Bdellovibrio bacteriovorus: one gene and its partner. The protein of the gene in region 2 interacts with the protein of the main gene of each other region in a pairwise test. Links are inferred from orthologs where the notes say so. Each region holds a gene or a part of one and is shown on either strand. Other genes may lie near its edges.

Region 1 (9,083 bases), on a different replicon or contig from region 2:
CGACTTTTTTTGCTGGTTTCATGTGCTAGCTACCTTTAAATCACGAATAAGAATCTGCACGGTTTTTTGACCGGCATAGTAGTTCCACTGAAGCTCGCCCAGAATATGGTAAAAGCCGGGAACGTTTTGTAAAGTGTCCAACTGACGAGGTGTCGGCGTGAATAACAGCGCTTCTGAAGAGGAGCGACCATCCGGATCTGCGATTCTTAAACGCAGGTGACCACCCTTTAACTCTCGTTTGGACAAAATTTGAATATTTGAAAAATGAATCAATGGAATTGCAAAGCCAGTACCGAAAGGCCCCACGAAGTCATACCACTTCATTAACGGCGCCCCGACTTCAGAAAGCTTCGCCTCAACATCATAGAAGATTTCTAAAGGCTTCGGTTTTTCACGAAGATCAGAAAAATGGCCACTCAGTTTTTCAATGAAATGAGCTACGCGAGTTTCTGCGATTTCAAATCCTGCGGCGGCCGAGTGCCCCCCGAACCGGCTTAAGAAATCTTGAGCGCTGGACATCGCCTCGACCAAGCAAGCTTCCTGACCTTGCGGCAAACGCGCACTTCCCACGATCATGCCGTCATCACCCACCGACCCCACAAAGGCCGGCTTGTTATAAACTTGCGTGAGCTTCGTTGCGATAAGACCTACGACGCCGCGATGGAAGGTTTTTGAGGCGACAAAAACGAAATCCTGATGAGGCCACTCTTTAAGTAAAGCTTGAGCTTCGATCTCGGCGTCATTTTGCAGTTGCACACGGGTGGAGTTATTTTTCATAACTTCACGAACCATGTTACGCGCCTTTGCGGCATCATCTAAAAGGAAAATATCAATAGGCAGTACGCCCGACTCCATACGCGAAAGCGCATTGAGTTTAGGGGCAAAGCGGATCGCGACGTCTTGACTTGTTAAAGGGCGATCCACAAGGTCCAACTCTTCAAGTAAAGCTCGAAGGCCCGCTTTTTTGGTTTCCGCTAGTTTAACCAAACCATGTTTCACTAGGACACGATTGTCGTCCACCAAAGGAACCATGTCCGTCAAAGTCCCGATCGTGAAATAATCGAGAACTTCTTTTAAATCCCAATTGTTTTTAGGGAGTTGTTCATGATCTTGAAAGTAGCGTTTTAACCCACGTAAAAGATAGAACGCCACACCCGCGCCGCAAAGATAACCCATCTCTGAAGGGCAATCACCTTGATTCGGATTCACAACGACGTAGGCATTAGGGATCGTGTCAGCCGGCAAGTGGTGGTCCGTAAGGATCACATCCACGCCCAATTCTTTGGCGCGATTGACGGCCGCATGGGCGGTGATACCGACATCGACCGTGATGATAACACTCACACCCTGCTTATGAAGTTCTTCGACGGCCGCTACGTGAAATCCGTAGCCTTCAGAAAGGCGCTTTGGCTGATAGTGCAAAACTTCAGGGAAACCTAAAGCCACCATGCCGGTTTTAAGCAAAGCCAGACCTGACGTTCCGTCCAAGTCAAAGTCCGCATAGATACAGATTTTTTCTTTATTGAGATACGCCCGACCTAGGCGCTCAAGAGCTTGAGACATCCCCTTTAACAAAAGAGGATCTTTCAAGTCCGCGAGCTTCGGGAAAAGAAGCTTCTCCACTTCGGGAGAAGCCGCGAACCCTCGAGCCGCAAGAATCTTACCGATGAGAGGCGGCCATTGCCCTTCGACTGTCGAGGGCACTTCCGCTTCTATCGTTAAATCACGCGACTTCCATAAAGGGTTCATTCCGTCCTTATTACGCTCTGGCTTTTTTAAGGTTCAACTTTTCCATCAAAAGTACCAGCGGAGCTGCTACGTAGATAGAAGAGTAAGTTCCGAAGAAGATACCCACGCACATAGCGAAGGCGATATCTTCAACAGTTCCGTCTGCAAAGATGTACAAGCAGATCGCAGATACAAACGTCGTTCCTGAAGTGATCAAAGTACGAACCAACATCTCATTGATAGATCTGTTGATAACGAAGCCAAAACCTTTATCGTGATAGTGACCTTCAGTTTCACGGATACGGTCAAATACGACGATCGTATCGTTCAGAGAGAAACCAATCAAAGTCATGATCGCCGCAAGGATAGCTACGTTCACTTCTTTACCTACCGCCACGAAAACAGCCAATGTGATGACCGCATCATGGAACAAGCAAAGAACTGCGCCCGGAGCAAACTTATAGTCGAAACGAAGTGCAACGTAGATCAAGATTACCAGCAAGCAGTAGAATACCGCAAGAACACCATTACGTTTCAACTCTGCACCCACCTGAGGTCCCACCGTGTCGACACGACGGATGTCAGGGCCTTGAGAAGCAAACTGAGTTGTGATCACGTTACGGATTTTACCAAGATCCGCATTTAAGATCTCATTCGTCTCTTTGTCTGTTTTACCCACACGGCCTTGGAAACGAACGATGTATTCATTGCCCTCACCGAAAGATTGAACACCGACTTCACCTAACTTAAGGTCATCGATAGACTTACGAAGATCCTGGATCGTCACTGCTTGAGCGAACTTTACTTGGATTTCAGTACCACCTTTAAAGTCGATACCATAGTTGATCCCGTTCACCGCAAGGTAGATCAAAGAAACAATAGTCAAAATCAAGGAAATGCCACCAAACAACCAGGCTTTTCCTACAAAATCAAAACGTCCGAAAGAATCATTTTTAATTGTCATGCTGTACCTTCTACACTGCCAACTTTTTAACTTTAAATTTATGAACCAAAAGATCCACGATGACTTTCGATACAAACACGTTTGCAAACATAGAAGTCACGATACCGATCAATAGAGTCACTGCGAAACCACGCACGGGACCTGTACCGAAGTACAATAACACAACCGCAGTTGCCGCCGTCGTCACGTTGGCATCGATGATCGCCGACATCGCACGGTGATAACCTTCTTTAATTGCGACAGCCATACTATGGCCTAAACGGAGCTCTTCCTTAATACGCTCATTAATAAGAACGTTCGCATCAACCGCAAAACCCACCGTCAAAGCAATACCTGCAATACCTGGCAACGTTAAAGTGAAGCCCATGCTTGTCATCAAAGCAAACAAAGCAAGAACGTTGATCCCTAATGAAATGCTCGCCACCACGCCCAGCGCTCTGTAATACGCCAACATGAACAAAACGATAATTGCAGCACCTACATAAGAACCCAATTTCGCTTTATTGATAGCGTCAGCACCCAATGTTGGACCTACACGACGCTCTTCCAATTGCTCTAAAGACGCTGGCAAAGCACCCGCGCGAAGAGCCGTTGAAATCATTTTCGCTTCTTCCATCATGCCATTGCGGTCACGACCACCACCTAAAGTGATCACCGCTTGGCCACCAGCAATACGGTCACGAATGCTTGGAGCTGATTTCACAACTTTATCTAAAACAATCGCCATCTGTCTGTTGACGTTGTTGCCTGTTAGGTCCGCGAATTTATTCGAGCCTGCAGAGTTGAAGTGCAAAGAAACTTGAGGAGCACCATATTGGTCGTAACCAACGAAAGCGTCATCCAAAGAGTCTCCACCCAAATCTGTGTCTGTTTTAAGAAGGAATGGGATTGCGCCCGCTTCCATTGTTGTCGCGTTGGCAGACTTTTCGAAGTAGATCACGGATTTCGCTGGAAGCTTTGAAGCAAGGTCTGCATTCAACTTCGTCACGTAATCAGAGTACTTCATCGTCGTCATGCTGTAGTTCCCTGCTTTTTCAGCTTCAGCGATCATCGCTTGAAGTTCTTGCGGGGATTTTTCGTTAGAAACGATCATGAAATCCAATTTAGCCGTTGTATTGATCAACTGCTTTGCTTTTTCTGCATCTTCCATACCAGGAAGTTGGATCAAGATGCGGTTGGCACCTTGTTGAGAGATTGAAGGCTCCGCCACACCGAACTCATCGATACGGTTGCGGATTGTTTCAATCGCTTGTTGAATCACGCGGTTTTTATAGTCATTCAAGTAAGCATCAAAGTAACGAGTCGTGATAGATGTATCTGTGGAGCTCATCACTTGAAGTACTGTTGAGTACTTGTCTGCCAAGAATTTTTCTACGGCTGCTTTACCCGCAGCATCGTTCACGTCGATAGTCACTTCACCCAAATTTGGGTTTACGGACTTCACGTCTTTCACAGCGACATTTTCTTTTTGCATGTCCGCTTTCATTGACGTGATAAGACGGTGCGTGCTTTCAGAAACTACGCCATCTACGTCCACACCCATAACCAAGTGCAAACCACCTTGGATGTCCAAACCGTAGTTCAGCTTTTGTTTCGAAGGCCACCATGCCTTTTCACCGAAATTAACAACGTTTGGTAGTACCCAAACGATGGCTGCCGCCACTCCTAGTGCTGCGAGAATAGATCTCCAACGAAGTCCTTCCATTATTTCTTTTCCTCTGCTGTTGCTGCCTTCTGAGATGTTGCAATCTGACTGCGAAGCATTTTTACTTTAACGCCGTCAGCGATTTCCAAAGTTACGAATTGGTCTGTGATGCCTTCCACGCGACCCAAGATACCAGATGAAGTGATCACTTCATCGCCACGTTTAACTTCTGACAAAAACTTCTGGTGATCTTTTTGTCTTTTGGCTTGAGGACGGATGATGAGGAAATAGAAAATAACGAAGATGAAGATAAATGGCACAAACATTTCAAAGGCTGAGGGTTGAGTGCCTGTTGCTGTTTGTGCATGAGCTGTGGATGCAAGAAGTCCGAATAACATGATTCCTCCAAGTTAATAACTGACAGTAAAATTCAGCATTATTCTTGAGAAGAATCAATATTTTAGTCTAGCTGTCCTTCTTTGCGAATCGCGTCAAGCAGTCGTTGCGGAACTCTTCCCAACGGCCTTCCTCGATGGCTTTACGGGCACGTTCCATCAATTTCATATAGAAATAAATATTGTGAATCGTGTTCAAGCGAGAGCCTAAAATTTCACCACTTAAGAATAAGTGACGAAGGTAAGCCTTCGTATAATTGCGGCAAGTATAACAATCGCATTCTGGATCTAGAGGCGAACTGTCCTCACGGTATTCACTGCGCTTAATGCTGACTTTACCTCTCCATGTGAAGATGGTTCCGTTGCGTGCCACTCTTGTAGGCATGACGCAGTCAAACATATCAATGCCGGAATCAATCGCGATGATCAAGTCCGTGGGAGTCCCTACGCCCATCAAATAACGCGGCTTATTTGCCGGCATTTTCGGAGCTACATCTGGTAAAAGTTCGTGCATCAAATGGATAGGCTCACCCACACTGAATCCGCCCAAGGCATAACCGGGAAGATCCACCGAACAGATTTGCTCCATACTTTTTAATCGATGATTAAGACTTAAACCACCTTGGACAATACCGAATAGAAGACTCTCTTTGCGAACCATGGCATCGCGCGAACGCAACAGCCAACGGTAAGTCAAAGCCATGGATTTATCGATCTCTTCTTCGGTAGCTGGGTACTGAAGACATTCGTCAAACGCCATGATGATGTCAGAGCCTAAATCCATTTGGATTTCCATGCTCTTTTCAGGAGAGATGAAATGTTTCGCTCCATCTAAGTGCGAGCGAAACTCCACACCCTCTTCAGACATATTACGAAGCTGCGACAAAGAGAAAACTTGGAATCCACCCGAGTCCGTTAAGATCGGGCCGTGCCAGTTCATGAATTTATGAAGACCGCCCATTTTCGCAATCGTCTTTTCACCGGGACGCAAATGAAGGTGATAGGTATTTCCTAGAACAACTTGAGTGCCGCACTCTTTCAACTCTTCAGGAGTCATAGCTTTCACGGTGGCTTTCGTACCCACGGCCATAAACACCGGAGTTTGCACCGGACCGTGTGCCGTCATCAGCGTGGCACGACGTGCGTTGCCCGCAGTTTGATGAACTTTGAATTCGCCTAAAGTCATTGTTTTGTTTCCGTCCAGCACGAGAGATCTCCGTATGAAAAGAGTCGGAACTTTCGCTCAATAGCCCAGTGATAGCAAGCTTTTACTGTTTCCAGGGAAGAAAATCCAGCGACCAGGGCTAAGAGCGTGGACTGCGGCTGATGGAAGTTCGTTAAGAGGCGATTGACTACTTTAAATTTATAACCTGGTTGAATTAAAAGCTTCGTAAATCCACGGAAACCCTCTTCTGGGTTCCCTTGCAAAAGACCGTTTCCCACACTTTCTAGCGAACGCGTGGTCGTCGTCCCCAAGGACCAAACCTTGTGGCCGTTTTTACGAGCGTTATTCACGACCGCCCACGTGGCTGCTGAAACTTCCACGTATTCTTCGTGCATGTCGTGATCATTCAAATCTTCTGCGGTGACCGGTAAAAAAGTGCCTAAGCCCACGTGCAAAGTAACTTCACAAAGGACGACGCCCTTGGCTTTTAAGGCCTCCATGTCTTGTGCAGAAAAATGCAAACTTGCCGTAGGAGCTGCAAAACTTCCCGGAGTTTTTGCCCAGGCCGTTTGATACCAGGACTCATCAGCCTCTACAGTATGGCGCTGTTCACGCGCTTTTTGAATATAAGGCGGCAAAGGCAGTTCCGCGACTTTTTGGAAATAATCTTCAGTGACTTCCTGATTCAGTCGCACTTTTTGAGGACGACCTTTTTCCACTAAAGTCATGGTGACGCCCAACGGAAGCTCGAGACTAGAGCCGACTTTATATTTTTTTGAAGGAAATAAAACTTCCCAGTCTACGGAACTTGTTTGCTTAAGAAAAAGAATCTCGACGTCGCCAGCAAACACCCGGCGCTTTAAAACGCGCGTATTATTAACAACCAGCACGTCCCCTGCGGGAATCCGTGACATCAACTCTTGCAAAGTGATTTCTTGCGGAACTCCCCCTTCCACCCACATCACGCGAGAAGGCCTTTGCGGGGAAGTCGCAATCAATTCTTCAGGAAAACTAAAATCTAAATCTGCCAATTTCATGAGCCCCGTTCATACCATATTTTGAGGGTGCCTGCTTCTTTTTTGGGTCTACAGCGCATCATTGATGCAGCGTAGACCCAAAAAAGAAGCAGGCACCTTTCGGGAAAAGCAGGTATGGTGGTTTTTATATGGCTACGGGTCCTTTATTGCTTATTGGTTCGGCTTTTTTACATGCGGGATGGAATGCCTTAGCTAAATCCTCGCAAGATAAAGAAAGCTTTCTTTTTCTCACGATTTTATTGTCGGGGCTTTTTACTTTTATGACTGTGTTCGTATTTGGCCAGTTGGAGTTTCCGAATAATACGGTCGGTGCCCTGGGATTTCTTTCGGGAATTTTTGAAGGACTTTATTTTCTAACTTTGGCGAAAGCCTTGCGCACGACCAGCCTAGGAAAATCTTATAGCATCATGCGCGGTGGGGCGATGATCGTCGTCTGGATGATCTCGACCATCTTTTTACAAGAGCGCGCGGCTTTTTTACAATACTTCGGCGCATTTACAATTCTTGCCGGCATTTTTACTATGAATTTGGCGGGACGAACGAAAGACGATCTTTCGGTATTTAAGAAAGAAGATATTTGGTCTTATCTAAGCGCGGTGTTCATCGCCGGCTATCATTTGACCTACCATCAAGCTTTGGAAAGAGGCGCGGAACCGCGCACATTGTTTTTTATCGCGATGGTTGTGTCCCTGCCGTTTTTATTTTGGAGTATTCGAAAAAATCCGTTTGAAAGAATTCGCGACACCGTGAAAACAAAAGGTTGGACTGTGATCGCAACGGGAGCCGGCGCCACGGCTTCGTTCTTGATTTTCCTTTACGGCTTAAAGATTTCCGCACCGGGCTTCGCGATTTCTCTGCGCAACACTTCGATCTTCTTCGCAGTGATCTTTTCTTACTTCCTAAAAGAATCACTGACGAGAAAACAAATCCTCAGCGCCTGCGCGATCGGACTCGGCGCCTTCTTACTCAGTCTTTGAAAGGTGCCTGCTTCTTTTTTGGGTCTACGGCGCATCATTTGATGCAGCGTAGACCCAAAAAAGAAGCAGGCACCATAAAAAAGAGCCCTTACACTTCCTGTATAAGGGCTCTTTAAACTCGCAGAAAACAGGTTTTATAAAGTCAGTGGCAATGAAATACTGACTAAACCTAATTTATTTTTCAATTTGTTGTCGATCTCTCCTGAGATTGGACCAGCTTGTTCAATCTCGGAGTCGTCGTATTCAAGATCCATGTATTCAACGTTCAAGCTGACCATGAAAATCTTAAATCCAAGTCCGACTTTGGGCCCCTTCGCTCCTGTGAACTTGACGTCCACACCACCGCTTTCTTCGGGATCCAGTTCTCCGCCAAAGATGTATCCACCCCAAATGCGCAAACCGATGTTTGGCATTTGGCCACCTAAGATCACCCCGTACAGAGACGACTTGGCATCCGCATCATAATCAGTTGCCGAGTGCTCGAACTTAGGTTGTGAGTAAGATCCATCTAGGCCCATGAAGAAGACTGAGTCATAGTGATAACCCAATTTGAGATTCACACCCAACCCCTTCGTATTTCCGGTGGAATCGCCAAGTGGTGCCGGCCACTCTAACTCGTTATCACCTTTTTCATAAGTGATACCGGGTTCAATGTAAAAGCCAGCGTAAGATTGTGCGGATACAAGGAAACCTAAAACCAGCATTAGTACACTCAGATTTCTCATGTGAGCCTCCTTCACAGGTGTCATTAATTAGTAAATCACTATTCCATGTAAACCATGATCACAGCTTTAGAAGCTTTCGCTTTTTGACCAAAGAAACCCGTTTCGTCCTGAGTTTTAGGAGCTGAACCGCTTTGCTCTAGAGCTGTTTTTGTTTTTTCAGTTGGTGTTTTGAAGAATTTTTGAAGTGCGTTGGGTCTTTCAGTCATGTTGTAAGTATTGACGTCATTCACTGAAAGTTCTTTTTTCACGAAAGACTTAATGTTCTCGCCACGCTTCTTTGCAAGATCGATATCAGACTTCGACGCTTTCGTGTCTTTCGCAGGATATTCGCGGTCAGCCCACGCTGCCACTTTCAATTCGTCGATCTTGCCGCTTTCTTTTGCGGATTTAATCAAGCCGCGGATTTCTTCTTTTGCCGAGTCATTCAATGCCGATTGACCTTCATCA
Region 2 (9,266 bases):
TCAATATAAATATAACCGCGAACATTGTTTGCAATCAGGGAAAGCTCGGGATTTTCTATTTCCGCCAGCAGAGTTTCGATCTTGCTTAAAAGCTGAAGGGCTTGCGTGAAAGTTTTTTGATTGAATGACAGTTGGAATGCATTGATTAAAAGCGCTCTTGCTAGAACTTCAAGATCGCGACTGTGGGTTGCTTTGTTGATCGCCGAATCCAGATAGGCTTGTGATTCAGCCGCTTTTCCCTGAGCTAAAAACCAAGAGGCAATCAAAGTCTGCACAGAGGCTTGAAGAGACTCAGAAAGTTTGCCCGAAGCCAAAAGCTCCAAAGCTTCGAGCATGACTTTTTCAGCCGTGGCAATGTCTTCAAGCTCAATACAAGATTGAAGATAAACTCGCGCGCTTTCAATCCAGAAGGAATGTTGTTCCGTCTTCGCAAATGTATGCAAAGCTTCCGCCGCCGTTTCACGAGCCTCTGGCATATCCCCATTGCGGGACTGCAGTTTGGCTAGTTGTAAAAGGTGGGGAAGATTTGTCATCGTTCGGGTTTCTATTTCTATGGGGAAAGAGAGTCAATTCTTAAAATTTCTTACTTGCCGCGAGGGAGGCGTGGGTTAAGTGTATTTGGCCCAACGTCTTTTCTCGTCTCCGGAAAGTTCGTCAAATAAAAGCTCTTCGCCTTCATCCTCTTCAGGCAGAGGCTTGTTTTTGATCTTTTCGTAAACAACCAAGCGACGCTCATGCGGAGTTTGGGGAAGAGTGTAGGCGACGTCTTCAACAAGTTTGTAATACTCAGACCACTCAGTTTCTTTAAAGGCTTTGATTTCTGGATCAACTCCAGGGCCTTTCATGAAATAAACGCGGCCGCCCGTTTGAAGGCAACTGATCACGTTCCCCAAAGTATTGCCGATATCTTCCACCGCGCGAGTAATTGCTCCATTCACGGGATACATGCAGTGTTGGTTGATATTGCGACCCAAAATATCGAGGTTTTGAAGCTTCATTTCAGAGCGGACGTGCTTTAAAAATTCCACCCGGCGCTGAACGCCTTCTCCCAAAAGAATTTTTTCGTCGGGAAGCATGATTTTTAAAGGAATCCCCGGAAAGCCTGGGCCCGTGCCTACGTCTAAAAGCGGAAACTGGAGTTTCGTGTATTTCAGGATGATGATGCTATCGATGAAATGTTTAATAGCGACGTCGCGCAGTTTCAGCAGGCGAGTGAAATTCTCTTTTTCCTGATTTAACATCAAAAGACGGTAAAAATGTGCCAATTGCATGCGCTGCTCGTGGTTCACCATATCGAAACCGTGATTGCGGAAGACATCGGCCAGGCGGTCGTTGGCCTCATTGAGCTCATAAATCAGCTCAGGCTTCTTATGACGACCCATGTTCGAAGGGGAGAAGTTTCCACGGGCTTCTTGACGGGCTTTATAGGGACTGTAGTTCGATTTATTTTTATGCGCCATAAGGGTCCTGGGAAGATAGGGGGAAAGCCCTGAAACCTCAAGGATTTTCTGCGCTGTGTGTAAAAGCTAAATGCTTGAAAATACGGGCCTCTGAGGTGATTATGAGACCCTATGTCCACGACCAAACTTGATTCCATCAAAGATACAGCCCTGGCGGCTTTTAAAGCTGCTCCAACATCTAAAGACCTCTACGACCTCAAGGTTCAATACCTGGGGAAAAGCGGTTCACTTACAGAGATCATGAAAGAAATGGCCTCTTTGCCGAAAGAGGAAAAGCCTCTGTTTGGTAAAAAAGTGAACGAGGTGAAGCAGCTTCTTGAGGCTGCTTACACGGAAGCCGAAGACACTCTGAAGAAAAAAGAGATTTCGGCAAAAATGGCGGCCGAAGAAATCGATCTGACTTTGCCTGCGGCTTCGCAAGCAAAAGGCTCGGCTCACCCAGTGAATATCGTCGTGGAAGAAATCTTTACGGTGATGGCGCGTTTGGGTTACAGCGTGCGCACCGGTCCACTTATCGAAAAAGATTATTATAACTTCGAGGCTTTGAATATTCCTGCCGATCACCCTGCGCGTGATATGCAAGATACTTTCTTTATCGATAAAAGCCATGTTCTTCGCACGCACACATCTCCGATTCAAATCCACTCTTTGGAAACCGAACAGTTGCCATTGCGTGTGATTGGTACGGGCCCGGTGTTCCGTTGTGATAGCGATATTTCACATCTTCCAAACTTCCATCAAATTGAAGCTTTGTGTGTGGATGAGAAAGTTTCAATGGCCGATCTTAAAGGCACGATCAGTTTCTTCGTTCGTGAGTTCTTCGGTCCTGGTTTGAAAACAAGATTCCGTCCTAGTTTCTTCCCTTTCACCGAACCTTCGGCAGAGGTGGATTGTTCATGCCCCATCTGTAAAGGAAAAGGCTGCAGTCTTTGTAAACAATCGGGCTGGATTGAAATCGGCGGTTGCGGTCTTGTGAATCCGAAAGTGTTCCAAGCGGCGAAAATCGAATATCCAAAATGGCAAGGTTTTGCGTTCGGCTTCGGTGTTGAGCGTATGGCGATTATTAAATACGGCATCGAAGACATTCGTTTGTTCCCTGAAAATGATGTGCGTTTCTTAAGGCAGTTTGTAAAATGAAGATCAGTTTAAAATGGCTCCAAGATTATGTTGATGTGACTGAGTTCTTTCAAAAACCGGAAGAGTTGGGTGAAGCTTTAACTCGCGCCGGTCTTGAGGTGGAAGAAATCACCAATCGTGCGAAAGACTTTAACCACGTGGTTGTAGGTCACATCTTAGAAAAAGATAAACATCCCAATGCGGATAAACTTTCTTTGTGCCGCGTTTCTACAGGTGAAGGTGTTGTTCACCAGATCGTGTGTGGAGCGCAAAACCACAAAGCCGGGGACCGTGTGATCGTGGCTTTGCCGGGGGCTGTATTGCCAGGTAACTTTGCGATTAAAAAATCTGCGGTTCGTGGTGTGGATTCAGCAGGCATGCTTTGTTCTTTGAAAGAGCTAGGCTTAGCGAAAGAATCTGAAGGTATCGCGATTCTTCCTGCAGATGCTCCGGTCGGAAAACCTTACGCAGAATACGCGGGTTATGACGACATCACTTTCGAATTAAAAGTGACTCCCAATAGAGCGGACTGCTTAAGCCATTACGGTTTGGCGCGTGAAGTGGCTTGCCTGTATGGTAAAGAGTTGAAAGTTCCAAAGGCCGAACCAAAAGTAAATTCGCAATCGACTAAGAGTGAGATCTCTTTGGATGTGAAGGCTTTTGATTTATGTCCTCGCTATACGGGTCGATACCTAAAAGGCTTGAAAGTCGGTCCCTCCCCAGAGTGGTTGGTAAAGCGTCTTGAAAGTGTGGGTATGAACTCTATTAATAACATCGTCGACGTGACAAACTATGTGATGATGGAATTAGGTCAGCCTCTTCATGCTTTTGATGCCGCTTTCATTGCCGGTAAAAAAGTGATCGTGGATCGCGCGACAAAAGGTGAAAAGTTCATCACTCTTGATGGCTCTGAAATTACTTTGACGGGTGATGAACTCACAATTCGTGATACGACTCATCCCGCATGTCTTGCCGGTGTGGTTGGTGGAAAGAACTCGGGCGTCACGGATTCTACGACGGAAGTTTTCTTGGAATCTGCTTACTTCCTACCGATGAGTGCGCGTAAAACATCTCGTACACATGGTATTGATACGGATTCAGCTTACAGATTTTCTCGCGGTGTGGATCCAGATGGTGCACTTCGTGGGTTGAATCGTGCGACGGCTTTGATTTTAGAAGTTGCGGGTGGTGAAGCTTTCGGTGATCACCATGATTTCTATCCAAATCCAGTGAAGAAAGCTCCGGTGACGATCTCTGTACAAACGGTGACGGATCGATTGGGCTACCAGGCGGAAGAACACAAATTTGTGGATTTCATGAAGCGTTTGGGGTGCCAGCTTGAACAGGTAGGAACGGGTTCTTATAAAATTCTTCCTCCGACATTCCGCTTTGACCTTGAGCAAGACATGGATTTGGTTGAAGAGTACGCTCGTTTGAATGGTTATGAGCACATCCCGGAGTCTTTGCCGGTGTTTAAGACCATGCCGTCTCATCACGACAAAGCATTTATGCTGAATCGCACGACGAGCGAGTTGATGCGTGCCGAAGGTTTCCAGCAGGCCGTGAACTTTGCGTTCGTGGGCTCTAAAGCTGAAAAAGCTTTCTTAGGTTCTGTGGAAACTTTGAAAGCAGCAGGCTTGTCTGTTTCCGAAAAAGAAATCCGCATCATGAATCCATTGAATGAAGAAATGGATGTGATGAGAACTTCTTTGAGCTTCGGGCTATTCAAAAATCTGAATACAAACTTCCACGCAGGCAATATGCAAGGTCGTTTGTTTGAGATCGGAAACTCGTTCTTTATGAAAGAGGACGGTGGATACGGCGAAACAAGTCGTTTGGCATTAGCTCTTTGGGGGCGTGCATCTAACCTTTGGAATAAATCTTTGGATTATCCTGTGGTGTTCGAACTTAAAGCAGCCGTTGAAGTGTTGCTGAAGTCTTTGAATATTTCTGCTTACACGTGGGTGACACCAGCAAACAAAGCAGAAGTGCCAGCTTTCTTGCATCAAGGACAATATGCTCAACTTTTAGTTGAAGGTAAAAAGGTGGGCTTCATCGGAACTCTTCATCCGGTTCTTTTGGATGATAATAAGATTCGTGTGCCTGCGGCATTGGCAGAGCTTGATTTAGATCTGCTTTACAAAGGCCAACCTCGTCCTTACCGCATCCAAAGTATTTCAAAGTTCCCGGTGGTAGAGCGCGACTTTGCGTTTGTGATGCCGAAAACTTTGAAAGTCGGCGATGTGCTTAAGGATATTCGTAAAGCCGCGGGTTCATTGCTAGTGAATGTGGACGTCTTTGACTTGTATGAAGGCGAAAAGATGGAGGCGGGTAAGAAATCCGTCGCGATCCGCCTCTGGCTGCAAGACAAAAATGCCACACTGCAAGAAGCGCAAATCGCAGAGACGACAAACAAGGTGCTTGAGAGCTTGAAAAAGAATTTTGATCTTTCTGTGAGATAAATTCTTGATTGTTTTCAGTTACTTGTTACCCTTTGTAATAGAAATGGTTAATCCCGCCAAAGCACGGAGTGCGAAGGCGGAAATGGAGTATAAATCATGGCTGGCCAGAACTTAGGTAAATCAACGGTGACTAAGGCCGATATCGTCGAGAACGTGTATCAAAAGATCGGTTTCTCGAAAAAAGAAGCTTCCGAGCTTGTTGAGCTTTGCTTCGATACTTTGAAAGACGTTTTACAAAACGGCGACAAAGTAAAAATCTCTGGTTTTGGTAACTTCGTTGTTCGCGGCAAAAACGAACGTATTGGTCGCAACCCTCAAACAGGGGAGCAGATCAAGATTTCCGCTCGCCGTGTTCTTACGTTCCGTCCTTCGCAAGTTTTAAAAGCGATGTTGAACGGTGAAGAGTACGCTCACTTAAAAGATGAGGACGATGATGATGACGACGACTATGATGACAACGAATAGTGAGCCAGAACAACTCGAAATGGATAGTTCCGAGTTGTCTCTTGGTGATAGCCACGTTGATTTCATTGAAGAGTCCGCAGCTGCTCCGGTGACTGCGACGGCTCCGATCTCGATTCCGGCAATGCTTTGTGATGACAAGCTTTTGGAAGAGATCAATGCCATCCCGGATAAAATGGGATTTAAAATCGGCGATGTTGCTGAAATCTTGGGTATCAAACAATATGTTCTTCGTTACTGGGAAACAGAGTTTGAAATCCTTCGCCCTAAAAAAGCCTCTAACAATCAACGTATGTACACTCGTAAAGATGTCGAAAATGCGTTGTTGATCCGTAAACTTTTGCACCGCGATCGTTTCTCGATTGAAGGCGCAAGAAATGCGATGAAAGAACTTAAAGCTCATGTTCGCAAAGAAAAAGATATGAGCCAGGTGATTCATAAGCTTGAAAACTTCAACGAGACGGTTGAAGAGTTGATTATGGATATTCGCCGCGTTCGCCAAATGTTTAAATAGAATCAAAATCCGAATTTAATGGAGAGCACTGAAGTGATCTCCATCGGGTTCGATCAGAAACGTAAATTGCGATTGCTTGAATATTTTGCGATCGCAAGTCGGCACTGTGGACTCCCATAAAATAAAAAGACCTTTTAACTTCACCGTTCTGTCTAGTTTTTAAGTCGTACTCAAGGCTCCGCCGAAACTCCCGAACCTGACGTGCTTCGCACGACGTTTGAAGCTTAATTAAATAATGAGCCCATGGCTCTAGCTGTAAATTCAAAGAAGTTTTTAGCCCCTTTGCAGTGTCTTCCAGAAAGACCTGTCCCAGATTGTCGAATTCAGCTTTTGCTGAGTTGGCTTTTGATGGATTTGACAACACAAAAAATAAGGATAGGGTCAGAATAAATTTCATAACGCCTCTCAATCTTCCACTCTATTGTAGATGTTCTTTTTGCCCTTGTGTCGCAGCTAGAGGTCGGGTGTGTAAATACAGCTTCGCGCTTATTTTCTCAGTGATAATATAGCTCAATGAAAAGAGTCATATTACTTAGCGCATTGCTATTAGCAGGCTTGGTTCTTTCTCAGGTTCTCCCATTGCTACTTAGCATTCCCGTTTGGGTGTCGGAGTTGCGCGAATTCATTACCATGGTTCTTTTAGCCTACATCATGATTGAAGTCGGTCGCGAATTTGAAATTAATCTTAAAAAAAAGCGGGAGTATGGATGGGATTATTTCGTCGCAGCGACAGCGGCCGCATTCCCCTGGATTTTCTGCAGTTTATATTTCTATTGGATTCTTATGCCAGGAGCAGAAGCCTCCGAAAAAGGTCCCTTGGTAGAGTCCTTGTTGGTAGGACGTTTTGCAGCGCCAACGTCGGCTGGAGTCTTGTTCTCTATGCTGGCGGCTGCGGGTTTGGCTTCAACCTGGGCCTTTAAAAAAACGCGTATTTTGGCCATTTTTGATGATCTGGATACGGTTTTATTAATGATTCCTCTTAAAGTGATAATTGCGGGTTTCGTATGGCAATTGGGAGTCGATTTAGTTGCAATTGCTTTTATACTTATAGCTGGCGTGAAACTGTACCGTAAGGTGAGTCTTCCCACCTCTTGGCCGTGGGTGCTTTTATACTCATTTTCAATCACGGCAATGAGTGAGGGAATTTATTTTTTAACGAAGGATCCCGTCACCACTGTTGGATCGCACATTGAAGTGTTGCTACCGGCTTTTGTCTTAGGTTGTATTTTTAAACCATCCGAGTCCAAAGAAGAAATCACAACTCCAGGAGAAGATACACCAGGCAGTTCAGACGAAGAAACTGTAGGCTTGATAGTATCAAGTGCGTTCATGTTTTTAGTCGGATTGTCGATGCCTGCTGCCTTTGGTGAACGCCGTTTAGTAGCCTTGGAAATGGGTGTTTTAGAAACCTTATTTCACGTAGTGATGATAACTTTATTGGCTAATATTGGAAAATTGTTTGCAGCATTTTGCTATAGGAAAGAGGCTACCTTCAAAGAGCGACTGGCTGTTTCTATTTCACTATTTCCTAGGGGCGAAGTGGGTGCTGGTGTATTGGCAGTATCCCTTTCTTACGGTATCACTGGGGCTCATGTGACAATTGGCTTTTTGTCTTTGGCACTAAATCTTATTCTTACCGGCGTTTTTATTCTTATTGTGAAGAAGCTGTTGGAACAAAAAAATATCGAAAAAAGGTTCGAACAGACCGTGACCTAGGGATCTTTATTCAGGTTTTCTGAGATTTGTGGATACTGCCGTAGGTCGCCGCGCAGGTTTTTCACCAAAGCTCTTTCGATTTTTGGCATGTCCTTGGCGTGTTTTTTGTGGAAGGTAAGATAGAGCGGAACTTCTTTGAATACTTCCTCACTGTAAACGATTTTATTTTTTGCTTCAGGGTGAGAATTCACCGCGCTTTTTCCGACTTCTTCAATCGCGATAAAATAGTCTGCCTTGCCCTCAAGAACGGCGGTGACGCTTTGAAGCGGGCTGTTCGAGTTTATGAAATTAAGCTTCCGACGAAGAGCTTCTTCTTCGATGATCTTATTCGCCGAAGAAACGCAGCCTTTTAACTCTGCCAAGACAGCATTGGAAAAATTCTTATTTTTAAATTTCGGGTTTTCTTTGCGGTAAAAGAAACGGCTTCGTGTGTTTATTAAAGGAAACGAAGTACTTACTGTGTTTTTGCGATCCTTCTTTATATGCAGATCATCGTAAAGGATTCCATCGACACCGCCCGAAAGCATCTCGTCATAGGGAATTTTGCCAGAAGTAACTTTGATACGAGATTCAAAGCCCGCATCCTTCAAGGCTTTTTGCACGAAGTTTTGATATTCGATGATAGAGGTCACTCGTTTGACTTGATACGGAATTCCTAATGTCAGGGATTTATCCTGAGCAAGAGCCGTAACGTTCCAGAGTAAGAAAATAAAAAATAATGTCCTCACAAAAGTTAGTTTACACGGAAGTAGGCGCGGATTCAATTTGTCTTCGCAAAATGTGTAGGAAGTTTTGACTGGCTCCCATTGGTTTTTTCCGTCCAAGCATAGTAATTTACTCAAGATGCGGGCGTAATTCTCATTGAGTGTCCAATTTCTTGTGTATAGAGTAGCAACATGAAAAATAAAATTTCCATTCCTAAGGCACCTCAAAAGTTAAAAAATCTTGAACTGCACGGAGATATTCGCGTGGATCCGTTCTTCTGGTTGCGCGAAAAAGAAAATCCCGAGACGTTGAAATATCTGAACGCCGAAAATGCTTATTATGAGGCGCACATGAAACCATTGGCTTCACTGAAAGATAAGCTTTTTAAAGAAATGAAAGCGCGAATCAAAGAGGATGATTCTTCTGTTCCGGCACCATACGGCGAGTATCTTTACTACACTCGTTATAAAAAAGGGAAACAGTACTCTTATGAATGCCGTAAGTTGAAAGCCGGTGGCAAAGAGCAGATTCTTCTGGATAAAAATGTGCTGGCGAAAGGGAAGAAGTACTGTGATGTCACTTCAGTGAAAGTGAGTCCAGAGCATGATCTTCTTTCTTACTGCGCGGACTTCGATGGCTCCGAACGCTACACGGTTTATTTTAAAGATCTAACCACTGGTAAACTTCTTAAAGACACTATTCCAAACTGCAACGGGGCCGTGGCTTTTGCGGAAGACAATGAAACTGTTTTCTACGTGCGTTTGGATGAAAATCTTCGTCCTTATCAAGTGTATCGTCACAAACTGGGAAATCCGGTTGAACAGGATGAAC

The links.
Region 1: the proteins of pheT (region 2) and secD interact in binary tests that used the Escherichia coli proteins (3 or more experiments, as listed by UniProt). The link is inferred for Bdellovibrio bacteriovorus from one-to-one orthologs.

The regions. Positions count from the first base shown.
Region 1 is NZ_LUKD01000005.1:52,639-61,721, reverse strand. The notes cover bases 2,051-4,989. They hold secD (protein translocase subunit SecD), read right to left. Parts: upstream 4,398-4,989; coding sequence 2,703-4,397; downstream 2,051-2,702. Other genes in these bases: tgt (tRNA guanosine(34) transglycosylase Tgt), read right to left, coding at 4,803-4,989; yajC (preprotein translocase subunit YajC), read right to left, coding at 4,397-4,735; secF (protein translocase subunit SecF), read right to left, coding at 2,051-2,692. In the rest of the region: 7-cyano-7-deazaguanine synthase QueC, read right to left, coding at 1-22; single-stranded-DNA-specific exonuclease RecJ, read right to left, coding at 19-1,749; more of secF, read right to left, coding at 1,760-2,050; more of tgt, read right to left, coding at 4,990-5,918; tRNA preQ1(34) S-adenosylmethionine ribosyltransferase-isomerase QueA, read right to left, coding at 5,915-6,934; AZI87_RS10880 (EamA family transporter), read left to right, coding at 7,063-7,911; AZI87_RS10875 (outer membrane beta-barrel protein), read right to left, coding at 8,046-8,636; AZI87_RS10870 (hypothetical protein), read right to left, coding at 8,675-9,083. UniProt on the Escherichia coli protein: Part of the Sec protein translocase complex. Interacts with the SecYEG preprotein conducting channel. SecDF uses the proton motive force (PMF) to complete protein translocation after the ATP-dependent function of SecA.
Region 2 is NZ_LUKD01000006.1:47,108-56,373, reverse strand. Bases 2,194-5,315 are described here. They hold pheT (phenylalanine--tRNA ligase subunit beta), read left to right. Parts: upstream 2,194-2,593; coding sequence 2,594-5,038; downstream 5,039-5,315. Other genes in these bases: AZI87_RS13315 (integration host factor subunit alpha), read left to right, coding at 5,165-5,315; pheS (phenylalanine--tRNA ligase subunit alpha), read left to right, coding at 2,194-2,597. Outside these bases: AZI87_RS13335 (winged helix-turn-helix domain-containing protein), read right to left, coding at 1-533; 16S rRNA (guanine(527)-N(7))-methyltransferase RsmG, read right to left, coding at 609-1,460; more of pheS, read left to right, coding at 1,572-2,193; more of AZI87_RS13315, read left to right, coding at 5,316-5,503; AZI87_RS13310 (MerR family transcriptional regulator), read left to right, coding at 5,460-6,014; AZI87_RS13305 (hypothetical protein), read right to left, coding at 6,007-6,411; AZI87_RS13300 (hypothetical protein), read left to right, coding at 6,528-7,730; AZI87_RS13295 (substrate-binding periplasmic protein), read right to left, coding at 7,727-8,458; AZI87_RS13290 (S9 family peptidase), read left to right, coding at 8,627-9,266.